Regions from separate parts of the Streptomyces sp. NBC_00647 genome, predicted to be linked through region 1. Evidence: riboswitches for the same ligand, from Rfam matches in the RefSeq annotation. Region 1 holds a riboswitch; the other holds the start of a gene.

Region 1 (8,091 bases):
GAACATCCCGGGAGGCGTGGTGCAGACACTGGAGAAGGAGCAGGCCACCGTCACGGTGGACCGCTCGACGAAGATCGTCGTGGACGCCTTGCGACCGGCGGAGCGGCCTGACTACGCTCGGTCGTCCTCCCGGTGAACCGGGGTCGCATGGGGACCGCCGGGCGAGGGCATGAGGTTGCGGGGGGTCGGCGCACCGAATGGGTGGTGCGTGGTGGAAACTGTCTGGTGGATACGGACGTTGTGAGGATGTCCGGGTCGACCGGTGTGTTCAATCAGGGTTCGTCCTGCCCCACGGGCGGGTCTGTTTCGGTCAAGGGGAATCGCCCGTGAAGTTGTTTGCGAAGTTGTTCGGCAAGAGCGCGCGAGAGGGCAGCGGTGACAACGCGACTGCCCGGCACCGCGCACCGCGCCAGGGAGACGCGGAGGCCCAGGGCGGCGACCGCCCGCTGTTCCGGGACCAGGTCACCGGTCCCGGTGGTCAGGGCGCGTCGTCTGTTGACCCTGCCCAGCCTGGCCGCATAGGTTTCGGGGACCCGTCAGCCTCAAGCACGGGTGGAGGGTTCGCCCCCGATCCGTATGCGTCCCATGCCCCTGGTGGGCAGCCGCGGCAGGAGGATCCGTCCATGTCGGCCCAGGTGTGTACGAGGTGCGGTAACCGCAACGCGGAGAACAGCCGGTTCTGCTCCAACTGCGGTGCGCCGCTGCGGGGCGCCGCGGAGCGTCCGTCGGAGACGACGTCCACGATCTCCATCTCCGGCATCGAAGCCTACGACGCCGAGGTGACGGGCCAGACGCCGTCGCCGATGCTCTCCCCGGAGGCCCAGGCGGCGGTCGACGCGCTGCCGGTCGGCTCGGCGCTGCTGGTCGTGCGGCGTGGCCCGAACTCGGGCAGCCGCTTCCTGCTGGACGGTGAGCTGACCACGGCCGGGCGCCATCCGCAGAGCGACATCTTCCTCGACGACGTGACGGTGTCGCGCCGGCATGTGGAGTTCCGTCGCGTGGCGGACGGTTCGTTCACGGTCGCCGACGTCGGCAGCCTGAACGGCACCTACGTCAACCGGGAGCGGATCGACCAGGTCCCGCTGTCGAACGGTGACGAGGTGCAGATCGGCAAGTACCGGCTGGTGTTCTACGCGAGCCAGCGGGGCATCTGACCCTCCCCCAACTCCGTCCGGGGGGACACCGAGGGAATGTCCATGCTTCAAACACCGAGCGGCGGTGCCGGCAGCGGTACCGCCGCGGCGGACAATGGGCTGATGAGCATCGGCGCGGTGCTGAACGTGCTGCGCGACGAGTTCCCCGAAGTCACCATCTCCAAGATCAGGTTCCTGGAGTCGGAGGGGCTCGTCGAGCCGCGGCGTACCCCTTCGGGGTACCGCAAGTTCAGCCCGAACGATGTCGAGCGCCTCGGCCACGTCCTGAGGATGCAGCGTGACCACTACCTGCCGTTGAAGGTGATCCGCGAGCACCTGGACGCCCTGGAGCGCGGTGAGCAGGTGCGTCTGCCCTCCGTGGGGCGCCAGCGCGACTCGGCCGAGGGAGAAGCCCCGGGAGGGCTCTACGGCGAGCCCGAGGGGCCCACGGCGGCCCGGGTGGGCCGTGAGGAGCTGCTGGCCGCCGCGGAGATCGGCGAGCAGGAGCTCCAGGAGTGGGAGTCGTACGGGCTGATCGGCCCGTTGCCCGACGGTGTCTACGACGCCGAGGCGGTGACCGTCGCAGCGCTCGTCGTCGAGCTGGGACGCTTCGGGATCGAGCCGCGCCATCTGCGGGCGATGAAGGCGGCGGCGGAGCGCGACGCGGGCCTCGTGGATCAGGTGGTCGCGCCCCTGCGGCGGCACCGCAATCCGCAGACCCGGGCGCATGCGGAGGCCCGTACGAAGGAGCTCGCGGGCCTCACGGTGAAGCTGCACGCGGCGCTCGTGCAGACCGCGCTGGGCGTGCGACTGCGCTGATCCGGGGCACCGGCGCAGGCGGTGGATCGTCCACCCGTTCTGTGCCCGACTACCCAAACGTCCCGGGCACGGCCTAGGGTTGCTGTGTGAACGAGCTCGATGTCGTAGGTGTCCGGGTCGAAATGCCCTCCAACCAACCGATCGTGCTTCTGCGTGAAGTGGGAGGCGACCGCTACCTCCCCATCTGGATCGGACCGGGGGAGGCGACGGCGATCGCCTTCGCTCAGCAGGGCATGGCCCCGGCCCGACCGCTGACCCACGACCTGTTCAAGGACGTGCTGGAGGCCGTCGGCCAGGAGCTCACCGAAGTACGCATCACGGACCTGCGCGAGGGCGTCTTCTACGCCGAGCTCGTGTTCGCCAGCGGGGTCGAGGTGAGCGCCCGTCCGTCCGACGCCATAGCGCTTGCCCTGCGCACGGGGACGCCGATCTACGGCAGCGACGGCGTGCTCGACGACGCGGGCATCGCGATCCCGGACGAGCAGGAGGACGAGGTGGAGAAGTTCCGCGAGTTCCTCGACCAGATCTCGCCCGAGGACTTCGGCACCAACAGTCAGTGACGCCGGGGAACGGAGGGAAGCTCCGGGCGGCATTTGCCCGCGGCGAGTGTGGTGTGCCGCGGCCCGTGCCGGGAGCATTCGGCTAGCCTTTCCCCGCGGTAGGGCACGGGAAACCACTCTTAGGGTGATTATCACTCGGCGTGCCGAGTGTGGCGATCGTTGACGCGCCCCTGGTGACTGCCTACCGTCGAGAAGGCAGGTCAAGGACGGAGGTCGGCGTGAGAAGCAGCGGCGACGGTACGGCTGGGGGTGCCCCCGGACGCGGTCTGGGGGAGAGCGGCCCGTACCCTCCCCCAAGCTCTCGGCTCGACTCGAGCAGGGGGCACCCTCATCATGGCGGCGCGGCCGATCAGGTTCCGCGGCGGCCGACGGCAGTGCCCGGCGAGGGAGAGGTTGTTCCCGAGGAGGTCGGCTACCGGGGACCCACGGCGTGCGCAGCCGCGGGCATCACCTACCGGCAGCTGGACTACTGGGCGCGGACCGGGCTGGTCGAGCCGAGTGTGCGTCCCGCCTACGGGTCGGGGACGCAGCGTCTCTACAGCTTCCGGGACGTGGTGGTCCTGAAGATCGTCAAGCGGTTCCTCGACACCGGGGTGTCGCTGCAGAACATCCGCACCACGGTCCAGCACCTGAGGGAGCGCGGCTTCCAGGACCTGGAGCGCATGACGTTGATGAGCGACGGCGCGACGGTCTACGAGTGCACCTCGCCCGACGAGGTCCACGCGTTGTTGCAGGGCGGCCAGGGGGTCTTCGGGATTGCCGTGGGCGTCGTGTGGCGGGACGTCGAGAGTGCCCTGTCGCAGCTGCACGGAGAGCGCGTGGACACCGGTGAGACGCTCCTCGGGCACAATCCCGCCGACGAGCTGGCGCGCAGACGCAACCGCGCGGTGTGACGCGTGGGACCTTCGATGACGTGATGCCCCGGCGTGCCGGGGCATTGTCAGTGGCGTAGGGCAGCATCGGACATGTGAGAACCGCGCCCACGATCCTGCATCTCGACATGGATGCCTTCTTCGCCTCGGCGGAGCAGGCGTCCAAGCCGAGCCTGCGCGGGAAAGCCGTCGTCGTGGGCGGACTCGGACCCCGTGGAGTCGTCGCCACGGCCTCGTACGAGGCACGCGTCTTCGGGGTGAATTCGGCGATGCCCATGGCCCAGGCACGCCGGCGCGCTCCGAACGCCGCCTATCTCGTGCCGCGCTTCGGCCTCTACCGGGAGATCAGCGAGCAGGTGATGGGGCTGCTGCGGGCCCTGTCGCCGCTGGTGGAGCCGCTGAGTCTGGACGAGGCGTTCGTGGATCTGGAGGCGGGCGGGACGGCCTGGGACGACGCCTCGGCGCGGCTGGCCGGTGCGAAGCTGCGCGCGGACATCCGGGCGGTCACGGGGCTCACGGGGTCGGTGGGGCTGGCCGCCTCCAAGATGCTGGCGAAGATCGCCTCGGAGCAGGCCAAGCCCGACGGTCTCGTGCTGATCGAGCCGGGCACCGAGCGGGCGCTGCTCGGGCCGATGCCGGTGCGGACGCTGCCGGGTGTCGGGCCGGCGACCGGCGACCATCTGCGGCGGGCGGGCATCGCCACCGTCGAGGAACTCGCCGAGGCGGGCGAGGACGAGCTCGTGCGCCTGCTGGGGAAGGCTCACGGGCACGCGCTGTTCGCGATGGCGCTGGCCCACGACGACCGGCCGGTGGTGGCCGAGCGGGAGACCAAGTCGGTGTCGGTCGAGGACACGTACGACGTGGACATCCACGACCGGGTCCGGGTGGGCCTGGAGGTGGCGCGGCTCGCGGACCGGTGTGTGCGGCGGCTGCGCGGGGCCGGACTGTCGGGGCGGACGATCGTGCTGAAGGTGCGCAGGTACGACTTCTCGACGCTGACCCGGTCCGAGACGCTGCGGGGGCCCACGGACGACACCGGAGTCGTGCGGGAGGCCGCCGCGCGGCTGCTGGAGGGCGTGGACACCACCGGAGGCGTACGCCTGCTGGGGGTCGGCGTCTCCGGGCTCGCCGACTACACGCAGGAGGACCTGTTCGCGCAGGCCCAGGCCTCCGTCGAGCCGACGGCCGAGGATCATCCGGCGGACGAGCCCGCGGAAGGGGCCGTCGCGGAGGAGGAGGCGCCGGCCGAGCGGCGGTGGCCCTCGGGGCACGACGTGCGGCACGCCGAGCACGGGCATGGATGGGTGCAGGGGAGCGGCCTGGGGCGGGTCACGGTCCGGTTCGAGACGCCCTACTCCGGGCCCGGGCGGGTGCGGACGTTCCGGACGGACGATCCGCAGCTGGAACCGGCGGATCCGCTGCCCCTGGTGGAGCGAAGACCCGAGACGACCCCCGAGACGGCCGATGGGCTGCCGGCGGGTTCCGGGCCGTGGGCGGAGGAAGCCGGGACGCAGGATCCGGACCCGGGGTCTCAGGCGTCCTCCGTGCCCGCGAGCCGGCCGAAGTCCCGGTCCGGCGGCGGAGGAGGGGCCGCCACGTCGAGACCGTAGTGGTGGTAGAGCTGGAGTTCCTGTTCGGGGGAGAGGTGACGTCCGACACCGAAGTCGGGGGCGTCCTTGATCAGGGCTCGTTCGAAGGGAATGCGCAGGGTCCCCTCGACGACTTCGCTCGGCTCCAGGGGAACGAAGGCGTCTCTGCTGAACAGGCCGGTGCGTATGGCCGCCCACTCAGGGACACCGGTCGCGTCGTCGAGGTAGACCTCGTCGATCGTGCCGATCTTGGTGCCATTGCTGTCGAACGCCTTGCGGCCGATCAGGTTGCGCGGATCGATGTCGGTCTGCACGGTCCCTCCACGTGGTCGCAAACTCATCCGTAAGTACTACAAAAGAGCAGATTCGGGAAGGCGGCCACTCGAAGGCTGGCGGCTTGTCCCCGCTGGTAGGCTGGCAGCTGGCTGCTGATCCCGTGCGGGAGAGTCCTCCAGACTTCACCGGAGGCGCCGAAGGAGCAACTCCTCCCCGGAATCTCTCAGGCTCACGTACCGCACGGACGAGGTCACTCTGGAAAGCAGGGCGGGTGTCGATGGCCTCCGCTCTCACCGACGGTGAAAGCCGGGTCGCCCACGGGCGGTCCGGTGAAACTCTCAGGTTGAGATGACAGAGGGGGAGGCCGTCGGGGTACCCGTGCCGGGGTGCCCCTCGAAGGTCGCGTCAGACCAGGAGGCCTCCGCCATGACCGCCCCTCGCATTTCGCTCTCCGAGCTCGAACAGGGAATCCCCTTCGAGCAGCGCCACATCGGACCCGACTCCGAAGCGCGCGCCAAGATGCTCGCGCACGTCGGATACGGCTCGCTCGACGAGCTGACGGCCGCCGCGGTGCCGGACGTGATCAAGAACGTCGAGGCCCTGAAGCTGCCGGCCGCGCGCACCGAGGCCGAGGTACTGGCCGAGCTCCGCTCCCTCGCGGACCGCAACCAGGTGCTCGGCTCCATGATCGGCCTCGGTTACTACGGCACGTTCACCCCGCCGGTGATCCTGCGCAACGTCATGGAGAACCCGGCCTGGTACACCGCGTACACGCCCTACCAGCCGGAGATCTCGCAGGGCCGTCTCGAGGCGCTGCTGAACTTCCAGACCGTCGTCGCCGAGCTGACCGGACTGCCGACGTCCGGTGCCTCGCTGCTCGACGAGGGCACCGCCGCCGCCGAGGCGATGGCGCTGTCCCGCCGTATGGGCAAGAACAAGAAGGGCCTCTTCCTGGTCGACGCGGACGCTCTGCCGCAGACCATCGCCGTCATCGAGACGCGTGCCGAGCCGACCGGTGTCGAGGTCGTCGTCGCCGACCTCGGCGAGGGCATCCCGGCCGACCTGGCCGGGCGTGAGATCAACGGCGTGCTGATCCAGTACCCGGGCGCCTCCGGTGTCGTACGCGACATCAAGCCGATCATCGGGCAGGCGCACGAGCTGGGCGCGGTCGTCACCGTCGCCGCCGATCTGCTCGCCCTGACCCTGCTGACCTCGCCCGGCGAGCTCGACGCGGACATCGCGGTCGGCACGACGCAGCGCTTCGGTGTGCCGATGGGCTTCGGCGGCCCGCACGCCGGTTACATGGCGGTGCGCGAGAAGTTCGCGCGCAGCCTCCCCGGCCGGCTGGTCGGTGTCTCCGTGGACGCCGACGGGCACAAGGCGTACCGCCTCGCCCTGCAGACGCGTGAGCAGCACATCCGCCGTGAGAAGGCGACCAGCAACATCTGTACGGCTCAGGTGCTGCTCGCCGTGATGGCCGGCATGTATGCCGTCTACCACGGTCCCGACGGTCTGCGGACCATCGCGCGGCGTACCCACCGCTACGCCACCCTCCTGGCCGCGGGTCTCACCGCCGGCGGCGTCGAGGTCGTGCACGGCGCGTACTTCGACACGATCACCGTGCGGGTCCCGGGCCGCGCCGCCGGCATAGTGGCCGCCGCCCGCGACAACGGCGTCAACCTCCACCCCGTCGACGCCGACCACGTGTCGATCTCGTGCGACGAGACGACCACGCGCGCCCAGCTGGCCGCCGTGTGGACCGCCTTCGGCGTCGACGCCGACGTCGAGGCTCTGGACGCGAGCGCGGAGGACACCCTGCCGGCCGCGCTGCTTCGCACCGACGAGTACCTCACGCACCCCGTCTTCCACGAGCACCGCTCCGAGACCGCGATGCTGCGCTACCTGCGCAGGCTCTCCGACCGCGACTACGCGCTGGACCGCGGCATGATCCCGCTGGGCTCCTGCACGATGAAGCTCAACGCGACCACCGAGATGGAGCCGGTCACCTGGCCCGAGTTCGGGCAGCTGCACCCCTTCGTGCCCGCCGAGCAGGCGCGCGGTTACCTGACGCTCATCCACGAGCTGGAGGACCAGCTCGCCGAGGTCACCGGCTACGACAAGGTGTCGCTCCAGCCCAACGCCGGATCGCAGGGCGAGCTGGCCGGTCTGCTGGCCGTCCGCGGCTACCACCGCGCCAACGGTGACGACCAGCGCACCGTCTGCCTCATCCCGTCCTCCGCGCACGGCACCAACGCCGCCAGCGCCGTGATGGCCGGCATGAAGGTCGTCGTCGTGAAGACCGCGGACGACGGTGAGATCGACGTCGAGGACCTGCGCGCCAAGATCGAGCAGTACCGCGACGAGCTGTCGGTCCTGATGATCACGTACCCCTCGACGCACGGGGTGTTCGAGGAGCACGTCGCCGACATCTGCGCCCAGGTGCACGAGGCCGGCGGCCAGGTCTACGTCGACGGCGCCAACCTCAACGCCCTGGTGGGCCTCGCCAAGCCGGGTCACTTCGGCGGCGACGTCTCGCACCTGAACCTGCACAAGACCTTCTGCATCCCGCACGGCGGCGGCGGTCCGGGCGTCGGCCCGGTCGGTGTGCGCGCGCACCTCGCGCCGTACCTGCCGAACCACCCGCTCCAGCCGGAGGCCGGTCCGGAGACCGGTGTCGGCCCGATCTCGGCCGCTCCCTGGGGCTCCGCGGGCATCCTGCCCATCTCCTGGTCGTACGTCCGGCTGATGGGCGGCGAGGGCCTCAAGCGTGCCACGCAGGTGGCCGTGCTCTCCGCCAACTACATCGCCAAGCGCCTGGAGCCGCACTACCCGGTGCTGTACA
Region 2 (8,091 bases), 4.8 Mb from region 1:
CGTAGCCGGAGGGCCAGTCGGCACCCCACTGCATCATGATCAGGCCGATGTTCTGCTTCTCGGTGAACTTCGGGACACCCGCGTAGTCGGTGAAGTACTTGCCCGACGGGTACTGCTTCAGGGTGGCGTTGATGCCGGCCTTCTTCAGCGACGCGATGATCGCCGTGGCAGCGTCGATCTCCTGCGGGCGGTCGCTGCGCGCGGAGATGTTCGTGCTGATGGTCGACTTGCCACAGGCCTTCAGCTGGTCCTTGGCCTTGGCCGCGTCACCCTTGCTGTCGGTGGAGGCGTAGACGTCCGACTTGGCGTAGCCCGGGATGTCCGGCGGGAGAACCGTGGAGGCGATGTCGCCACGGATCGGGCCGCCCTCGGCGGTCTGCACCGAGACCTTGTCGATCGCGAACTGCACGGCCTTGCGGCACGCGACGTTGTTGAACGGCTTCACCTTGGTGTTGATCGCCATGTAGACGAGACGGCCACCGTAGGTGTTGTCCGTGTTGGCCTTCTTGTCGGCCGAGCTGAGCAGCTGGGCCTGGGTCGCGGCCTGGACACCGCCACCACCGAGGTCGATCGCGTCGCCCGCGAGGACGTCCTTGTCGATCGTCTCGGCGGCGACCTTCAGCTTGACGACGATCTTGTCCGGGTACTGCTTGCGCAGCGGGTCGGACTTCGCGTCCCAGTTCTCGTTGCGCACGAGGACGGCCTGCTTGCCGTCGGCGTAGCTGTCGAACTTGTACGAGCCCGAGGACACGATGTTCTTGACGTAGTCGACGCCGTTGTCCTTGGCCTGCGGGACCGGCGCCGTCTGCGGCGAGGCGACCAGGTAGTCGAACTCCTGGAAGGCGGTCTTCAGGTGGAAGACGACCGTGGTGTCGTCCGGGGTCTCGATGGAGGAGAGGCCCTTGCCGCTCTTGTCCTTGTAGGGACCCTTGTACTTGTCGCCGCCCACGAGGAACTGCTGGAAGTAGTTCGGGCCGAGGGAGAGCACGTCACGCGCGAAGTTGGAGCGCTCGACCGCGTACTTGACGTCCTTGGACGTGATCGCGGTGCCGTCCTGGTACTTCAGACCCGTACGCAGCTTGTACGTCCAGGTCTTGCCGCCGTCGCTCGGGACACCCGCGCTGGCCGCGAGGTCCGGGACAAGGGTGTTGCCCTTCTCGCCGGCGCCGGGCTGGAACGTCATCAACGGGCGGGCGTACAGCCGGCTGAGGTTGTACATGTACGCGTAGTACGTGTTGCCCGGGTCGAAGGAGTCCGGCACGTCCGAGTACTCGTACGTGACCGTGCCCCCCTTCTTGGTGGAGGCGTTGACGACGTCCTTGGTCGCTGCGTTGGCCCCAGCTGACTTCGTGTTGTCGGTGTTCTTGTTGTCATCGGCCTTGCTGCAGCCTGCAACAAGCAGACTCGCGGAGCCGATGGCCGCAATAGCGGCCAGCGCTGACCTTCGCATGATGGGCGGGTTCCCCTCCATTGTCGGAAACTTGGTGTTCTCTCGGTACGCGTCAGGCATCAGCGACTGCGCGGGTCGAGAGCGTCGCGGAGACCGTCGCCCAGCAGGTTGAAGGCGAGGACGGTCACGAAGATGGCGAGGCCGGGCACGATCATGAACTGCGGGTCGACCTCGTAGTAGGTGACCGCTTCACGGAGCATGCCGCCCCACGACGCCTGCGGGGGCTGGATGCCGACCCCGAGGAAGCTCAGGGACGCCTCGAAGAGAATGTTGGTCGGGATGAGCAGCGTCGAGTAGACGATGATCGGGCCGACCAGGTTGGGCAGCAGCTCCCGGAACAGGATGTACGGGCCCTTGGCGCCCATGCCCCGGGAGGCGTCCACGAATTCCCGCTCACGCAGGGCGAGCGTCTGGCCTCGGACGATCCGGCCCAGGTAGGGCCAGTTGAAGAAGCCGATCACGAAGATCAGCACGCTCAGGTGGAGCGGGAGCCCTTCGAGACCGAACGCGCCGCCCTGCAGGGTGGCGGAGATGGCGATCGCGAAGAGCAGGAGGGGGAAGGCGAGGAAGGTGTCCATCAGGCGGCTGATGATCGCGTCGACCCGCCCGCCGTAGAAGCCCGCGACGACGCCGAGGATCGCGCCGATCACGTTCGACAGGATGGTCGCGCCGAAGGCGACGACCAGCGACACCCAGGAGCCCTCCAGGAGGCGGGTGGCGAGGTCACGGCCGAACTTCGGGTCCACACCGAGCGGGTGGTCCACGCTCATGCCGCCCATCCCGCCCTTGGGCAGCGAGGTGTTGGCGTCGATCAGGTCCTGGTTGAACGCGTTCGCGTCAAGCCCGAGCATCGACTGGATGGGCCGGGCGAGGATGGCCATCAGGACGAGCAGTATGACGATGACACCGCCGGCGACCGCCACCTTGTCGCGCTTGAAGCGCGTCCAGGCGATCTGTCCCAGGGAACGGCCCTCGATCTGCCCCTTGCCGACTCCGGCAAGCACAGCCTCTGGCTGCGCTTCCGACGCCGTCGCGGTGGTCTCGATCGGTGCGGTCACAGTGACCCGACCCCTCTCGCCGGTGGTGACCGGCCTACGCCTGCCGCTGTCTGCGGCTTGGTTCACTTGCTCGCCGGGAAGTTGACCGCAGATGGTGCGGTCCGATGACCCGGCAGATGATTCGACTTGCACTCGCTCACAGGATCGATGACCCCGTGTCTGATGGGCGAGTCTTCAGTGCCGCCACGATCACGTGCCAGGCCTCGTGGAGAAAGTATGCGCAACCGTGATGCTTGTTGGGGGATTCCGTTATCCGAACAGTGGGTAACGCGAGCCGGACGACGGGCAATTGGGCTACAAAGACTCATCAAGGCCCATTCAGTGCGAAGTAGCACCAAATCGGGACAATCAACCCATGCGCCTGCTCCCCCGCAGGTCAGCAGCATGGTGTGCACGACACAGAAGGGTCATGCACAAGGTCATGATGCCAGCCGCACTCGCACGGCCGTTCCACAGGTCCGGGATACGGGACGCTCTCAGTAGCCGCCGCGGGCCGGGGGATAGCCGTAGCCGCCCGCCATCGGCGCCTGCGCGGGAGCCGCGTGCGCCTCACGGTCGTAGAACGGCCGGGCGTTGGCACGCAGCCACATCGCGACCGGGTCGAACTCGTCCGACATCGCCACGGTGGAGACCGGCAGCCCGTCCGGAACAGCGCCGATGGACTGCTGCATCATCGCCCGCACCGAGTCGACGGCGGGCGGCGAAGTGTCGTACACGTCAAGGCCGATGGCGAGATACGGCGCCCCGAGCGTGGGCTGGACCCAGGCACGCCGCAACGAGCGTACGGCCGGGGTGAGATGGGCGTTCTGGGTGAGCAGGGCGTAGAACTGCGGGATCTCGATGCCGGGCTCGGAGAGCCGGAGCGGGCCGGCGGGCTGCCGCTCCAGGCCCGTGGCGATCCGGCGCAGATCCAGCCAGGGGATGCCGAGGCCGCCGCCTGGGGCGTGCGGGTTGAGCCAGAGACCGAAGTGGTCGGGGTACAGGGTGCGGGCGACGTCCAGCCCGTCCACCACCTCGTACGAGCGGTTCCAGCCGCTGGCCGAGAGTTCCTGGGCGGAGGTGACGCAGGGCGCGTACCCGAAGCCGTCCACCTGCATGTTCCCGTACTGGGCGTCCGGGGAGCCGGACTGGCCGTGCCACAGGAGCATCCATACCTGGCCGGACGACGGCGTCGCGAGCGCGCGAAGGAGCGCCTCGTAGGCGTCGTAACGCCCGGGCGTCACCTGGCGCAGCATGTGCTCGACCTGCCCGGCCGCGGCCGTGCCCGACGCGCTCACCCTCAACCGCCCCTTCGCGAACAATTCACGACGAACTCATCCATTACGCCCGAGGTACCGGTGACGCACGTGCGTCAACACCTCGACCGGGCCATGAAACCAGCTTATGCGGCGATCGCGCTCCGCCGGGGGAAGCAGCCGAGAGCCGAGACGCACCGCGCGGGGGAAGCCGCGGACCGTCGGCGGCCGTGCGCACGGTCCCCCGCGCGCCCTCGCGACGGTGCCGTTCAGTGACCGTGCTGGTAGAAGGGGCGCACCTGGGCCCGCATCCAGTCGCCGACCGGGTCCTGCGTCACGTCGAGGAGAACCAGGTTCACCGGAATGTTCATCGGGACGCGACCGAGGGCACGGCCGAGGGCGTCGAGGGGAAGCGTGCGGGCCTCGCCCTCCCAGAGCGAGAGTTCGACGCCGATGAACATGACCGGATCGTCACCCTCGATGCTGGCCAGACAGCGGCGGGCGCTCAGGACGACGCCGGTCCCGGCGAACTCGGCCGAGGCAGCGGCGAGGAAGTCCATCGGCTCCTCCTGCCAGTCGGGCTCGAAGAGCCGCACCCGGCCACCGCTGGCCGACCCGTCCAGCGGGGTCCGCCCGGCCCGGCACAGCTCGGCGACGGCCATCGGCGGCAGCGGTACGCCGACCACGCCGTCCGGGTTGACCGCGATGCCGACCTGTGGCGGAAGTCCGCGGGCGAACTCCACGGCGGGCGCGATCGTGTACGCCATGTGTCCGCCGGTGACCTGGCGGAACTGCTCCTCGGAGCTGAAGACGGGGACGTACACCTGGCCCCCGAGCTCCATCGTGGGCAGATCGAGCGGGCCGCTCTGCGGGCCGCCGCCGTTGGGCAGCGGCACCCAGACGAAGCTGCGCCCGAGCACCTCGACGATACGGGCGCCCGACGAGGGCCCCGCGGGAACGCCGAGGGAGGCGGACAGCACCTCCTCGAGCTCGTTGCCGGGCCAACCGCCGTGCGGGTGGGGGTGCGCCTGTGCCGGGAAGTCCATCTGTCTACCGCCTGCTTCGAACCACTGTTCCGGCTGGAAAGGTTAATGGGCCGCCGCGACCGGTCAGTGGCCGAAGTCGATCCGTCGCAGCACGTCCGCCGCGTCCCGGTCGATGAGCACCGCCGAACCGCAGCCCTCGGGCAGGCCGCCCTTCTCGACGGAACGCAGCAGCCGGGTGATCGCGCCGCGATGGCGCGCGAAGGCGTAGCGCGAGACGCCCCGGCCGCGCTCGCGCTGGCCGTCCAGGGCGGTGTCCGGCGTGACGTCGAGCAGCAGCAGGTGCAGTGCGCCGCCCCGGCGCCGGGCCTCGCGGGCGAGCCAGCGGCGCACCCAGGCCTGCGTGCCGCAGTCGTGGACCACGACTCCGCCGCCGCCGCGCAGCGCGCGGCGCAGGCCGGCGTAGTGCGAGAGGCGGACGAGGGGGCGGTAGACCGCGTAGGGCAGCAGGCGGGCCATCCCGCCGTCCCAGCGGTCGCGGGTGTCCTGCGAGTCGATGCGCGCGCCCTTCACGGCCCGCCGCATCAGCGTCGACTTGCCGCTGCCGGGCAGTCCTGTGACCACGACGAGGTCTTCCGCCCCGAAGCGGAGACCGTGCGGGCTGTGGCCCGCCCGGTCGCGGAGGTCGCGGACGACGACCGCCGGAAGCGGGCCGCACGCCTCCCTGGCCGTCGCGCCGGGCTGCTCCGGCAGCGCGAGACCCGAGGTCGTCGCGTACGCCCTGGTCCTGTTCACCGTGACCGTCCTCCCCATGGATGTGGAGTCCCATCCCCGTCGAGTGTAAAGAGAAGGCAATGCCCGGCGCTTCCTGTTTCGGTGCGTGGACTGCCACAGGCCGGTTACAGATGGCGGACTGCCGGGATCGGACAGCGCGTGCAATGATGGCCGCGCCAACTGCATACCGGCCGCTTGAATCCGCGCGGGAGAGTCCTGGGTACGTGTACCCGGGCGCCGAAGGAGCAAGTCCCTCCCTTGAATCTCTCAGGCCCCGTTACCGCGCGGGCGAGGCACATCTGAAAAGCGGGCCGCTGACCAGTGGCTCCACCCAAGGTGCAAGTCAGGACCACCATTTCGTGGGGTACTGATGAACCTCTCAGGTTCCGATGACAGATGGGGAGGAACGACCTCGCCGTCATGCCTTGGGAGCCAGACCGATGAGCAGCAACGCACCCCGTCACACCGCGCTCGATGCCCTGCATCGCTCGCTCGGCGCGACGATGACCGACTTCGCAGGCTGGGACATGCCCCTGCGCTACGGTTCCGAGCGCGACGAGCACCTCGCCGTCCGTACGAAGGCCGGCCTCTTCGATCTCTCCCACATGGGCGAGATCACCGTCACCGGCCCTGAGGCGGCGGCTCTCCTGAACCACGCGCTGGTCGGCAACATCGCCACCGTCGGCATCGGCCGCGCCCGCTACACCATGATCTGCCAGGAGGACGGCGGCATCCTGGACGACCTGATCGTCTACCGGCTCGCCGAGCACGAGGCCGGGTCTTCTCACTACATGGTCGTCGCCAACGCCTCCAACGCCCAGGTGGTGCTGGACGCCCTGACCGAGCGCGCCGCCGGTTTCGACGCGGTCGTGCGCGACGACCGTGACGCCTACGCGCTGATCGCGGTGCAGGGGCCCGAGTCCCCCGGCATCCTCAAGGCGGTCACCGACGCGGACCTCGACGGTCTGAAGTACTACGCGGGCCTGCCGGGCACGGTGGCCGGCGTTCCGGCCCTGATCGCCCGCACCGGCTACACCGGCGAGGACGGCTTCGAGCTGTTCGTGGCCCCCGCCGACGCCGAGAAGGTGTGGCAGGCGCTGACCGACGCGGGCACCCCGGCCGGGCTGGTCCCCTGCGGTCTGTCGTGCCGCGACACGCTGCGCCTGGAGGCGGGCATGCCGCTGTACGGGCACGAGCTGACCACCGCGCTGACCCCCTTCGACGCCGGCCTCGGGCGGGTCGTGAAGTTCGAGAAGGAAGGCGACTTCGTGGGGCGCGAGGCCCTGACCGAAGCCGCCGAACGTGCCGCTTCCGAGCCGCCGCGCGTGCTGGTCGGGCTGATCGCCGAGGGCCGTCGCGTGCCGCGCGCCGGGTATCCCGTGGTCGCCGACGGCAAGGTGATCGGCGAGATCACCTCCGGCGCCCCCTCCCCCACGCTGGGCAAGCCGATCGCGATGGCGTACGTCGACGCCGCGCACGCGGCGCCGGGCACCGCCGGTGTCGGCGTGGACATCCGGGGCACCCACGAACCGTACGAGGTCGTGGCGCTGCCGTTCTACAAGCGCCAGAAGTGACACTGGTCCGCACAGGCCGGACATGACACGGACGCCCGCCGGGCGCCGGCCGTGACCGCCGACCCCGTCGCGCGTCCGAAGTGACCCTGGGCACATCTGCCCGGGTCACCCACGCTTCCCTTCATCAGCACTCCCCCGCGTACAGGAGAATTCAGGCCATGAGCAACCCCCAGCAGCTGCGCTACAGCAAGGAGCACGAGTGGCTGTCCGTCGCCGAGGACGGCGTCGCGACGGTCGGCATCACCGAGTTCGCGGCCAACGCGCTCGGCGATGTCGTCTACGCCCAGCTCCCCGAGGTCGGTGACACGGTCACCGCGGGCGAGTCCTGCGGCGAGCTGGAGTCGACCAAGTCGGTCAGCGACCTGTACTCCCCGGTCGACGGCGAGGTCGTCGAGGCCAACCAGGACGTGGTGGACGACCCGTCGCTGGTGAACTCCGCGCCCTTCGAGGGCGGCTGGCTGTTCAAGGTCCGCGTCACGGACCAGCCCGAGGACCTGATGTCCGCCGACGAGTACACCGCCTTCACCGCCGGCTGAGGAGTCACCGCATGTCGCTTCTGAACACCCCGCTTCACGAGCTGGACCCGGACGTCGCCGCCGCCGTCGACGCCGAGCTGCACCGTCAGCAGTCCACCCTGGAGATGATCGCCTCGGAGAACTTCGCTCCGGTCGCGGTCATGGAGGCACAGGGCTCGGTCCTGACCAACAAGTACGCCGAGGGTTACCCGGGCCGCCGCTACTACGGCGGCTGCGAGCACGTCGACGTGGTCGAGCAGATCGCCATCGACCGCGTCAAGGCGCTGTTCGGCGCCGAGCACGCCAATGTGCAGCCGCACTCGGGCGCCCAGGCCAACGCTGCCGCGATGTTCGCGCTGCTCAAGCCGGGCGACACGATCATGGGTCTGAACCTCGCGCACGGCGGGCACCTCACCCACGGCATGAAGATCAACTTCTCCGGCAAGCTCTACAACGTGGTCGCCTACCACGTGAGCGACGAGACCGGTCAGGTCGACATGGC

Evidence for each region. Region 1 has a riboswitch for glycine ahead of gcvP (aminomethyl-transferring glycine dehydrogenase). Riboswitches for the same ligand answer to the same signal wherever they lie in the genome.
Region 2: it holds a riboswitch for glycine, as region 1 does, so the genes downstream of both, gcvT (glycine cleavage system aminomethyltransferase GcvT) here and gcvP (aminomethyl-transferring glycine dehydrogenase) in region 1, are expected to answer to the same signal.

The regions. Positions count from the first base shown of each region.
Region 1 is NZ_CP109040.1:2,179,387-2,187,477, reverse strand. It holds gene OG788_RS09655 (DUF881 domain-containing protein) at 1-136, shown strand, start outside; gene OG788_RS09650 (FHA domain-containing protein) at 198-1,154, shown strand; gene OG788_RS09645 (MerR family transcriptional regulator) at 1,197-1,952, shown strand; gene OG788_RS09640 (bifunctional nuclease family protein) at 2,039-2,512, shown strand; gene OG788_RS09635 (MerR family transcriptional regulator) at 2,731-3,405, shown strand; gene OG788_RS09630 (DNA polymerase IV) at 3,480-4,994, shown strand; gene OG788_RS09625 (PRC-barrel domain-containing protein) at 4,916-5,287, opposite strand; glycine riboswitch at 5,403-5,498, shown strand; gene gcvP (aminomethyl-transferring glycine dehydrogenase) at 5,676-8,091, shown strand, end outside.
Region 2 is NZ_CP109040.1:7,000,422-7,008,512, reverse strand. It holds gene OG788_RS30970 (ABC transporter substrate-binding protein) at 1-1,471, opposite strand, end outside; gene OG788_RS30965 (ABC transporter permease) at 1,510-2,508, opposite strand; gene OG788_RS30960 (enhanced serine sensitivity protein SseB C-terminal domain-containing protein) at 2,985-3,785, opposite strand; gene OG788_RS30955 (enhanced serine sensitivity protein SseB) at 4,013-4,789, opposite strand; gene OG788_RS30950 (AAA family ATPase) at 4,853-5,521, opposite strand; glycine riboswitch at 5,697-5,793, shown strand; gene gcvT (glycine cleavage system aminomethyltransferase GcvT) at 5,941-7,074, shown strand; gene gcvH (glycine cleavage system protein GcvH) at 7,233-7,610, shown strand; gene glyA (serine hydroxymethyltransferase) at 7,622-8,091, shown strand, end outside.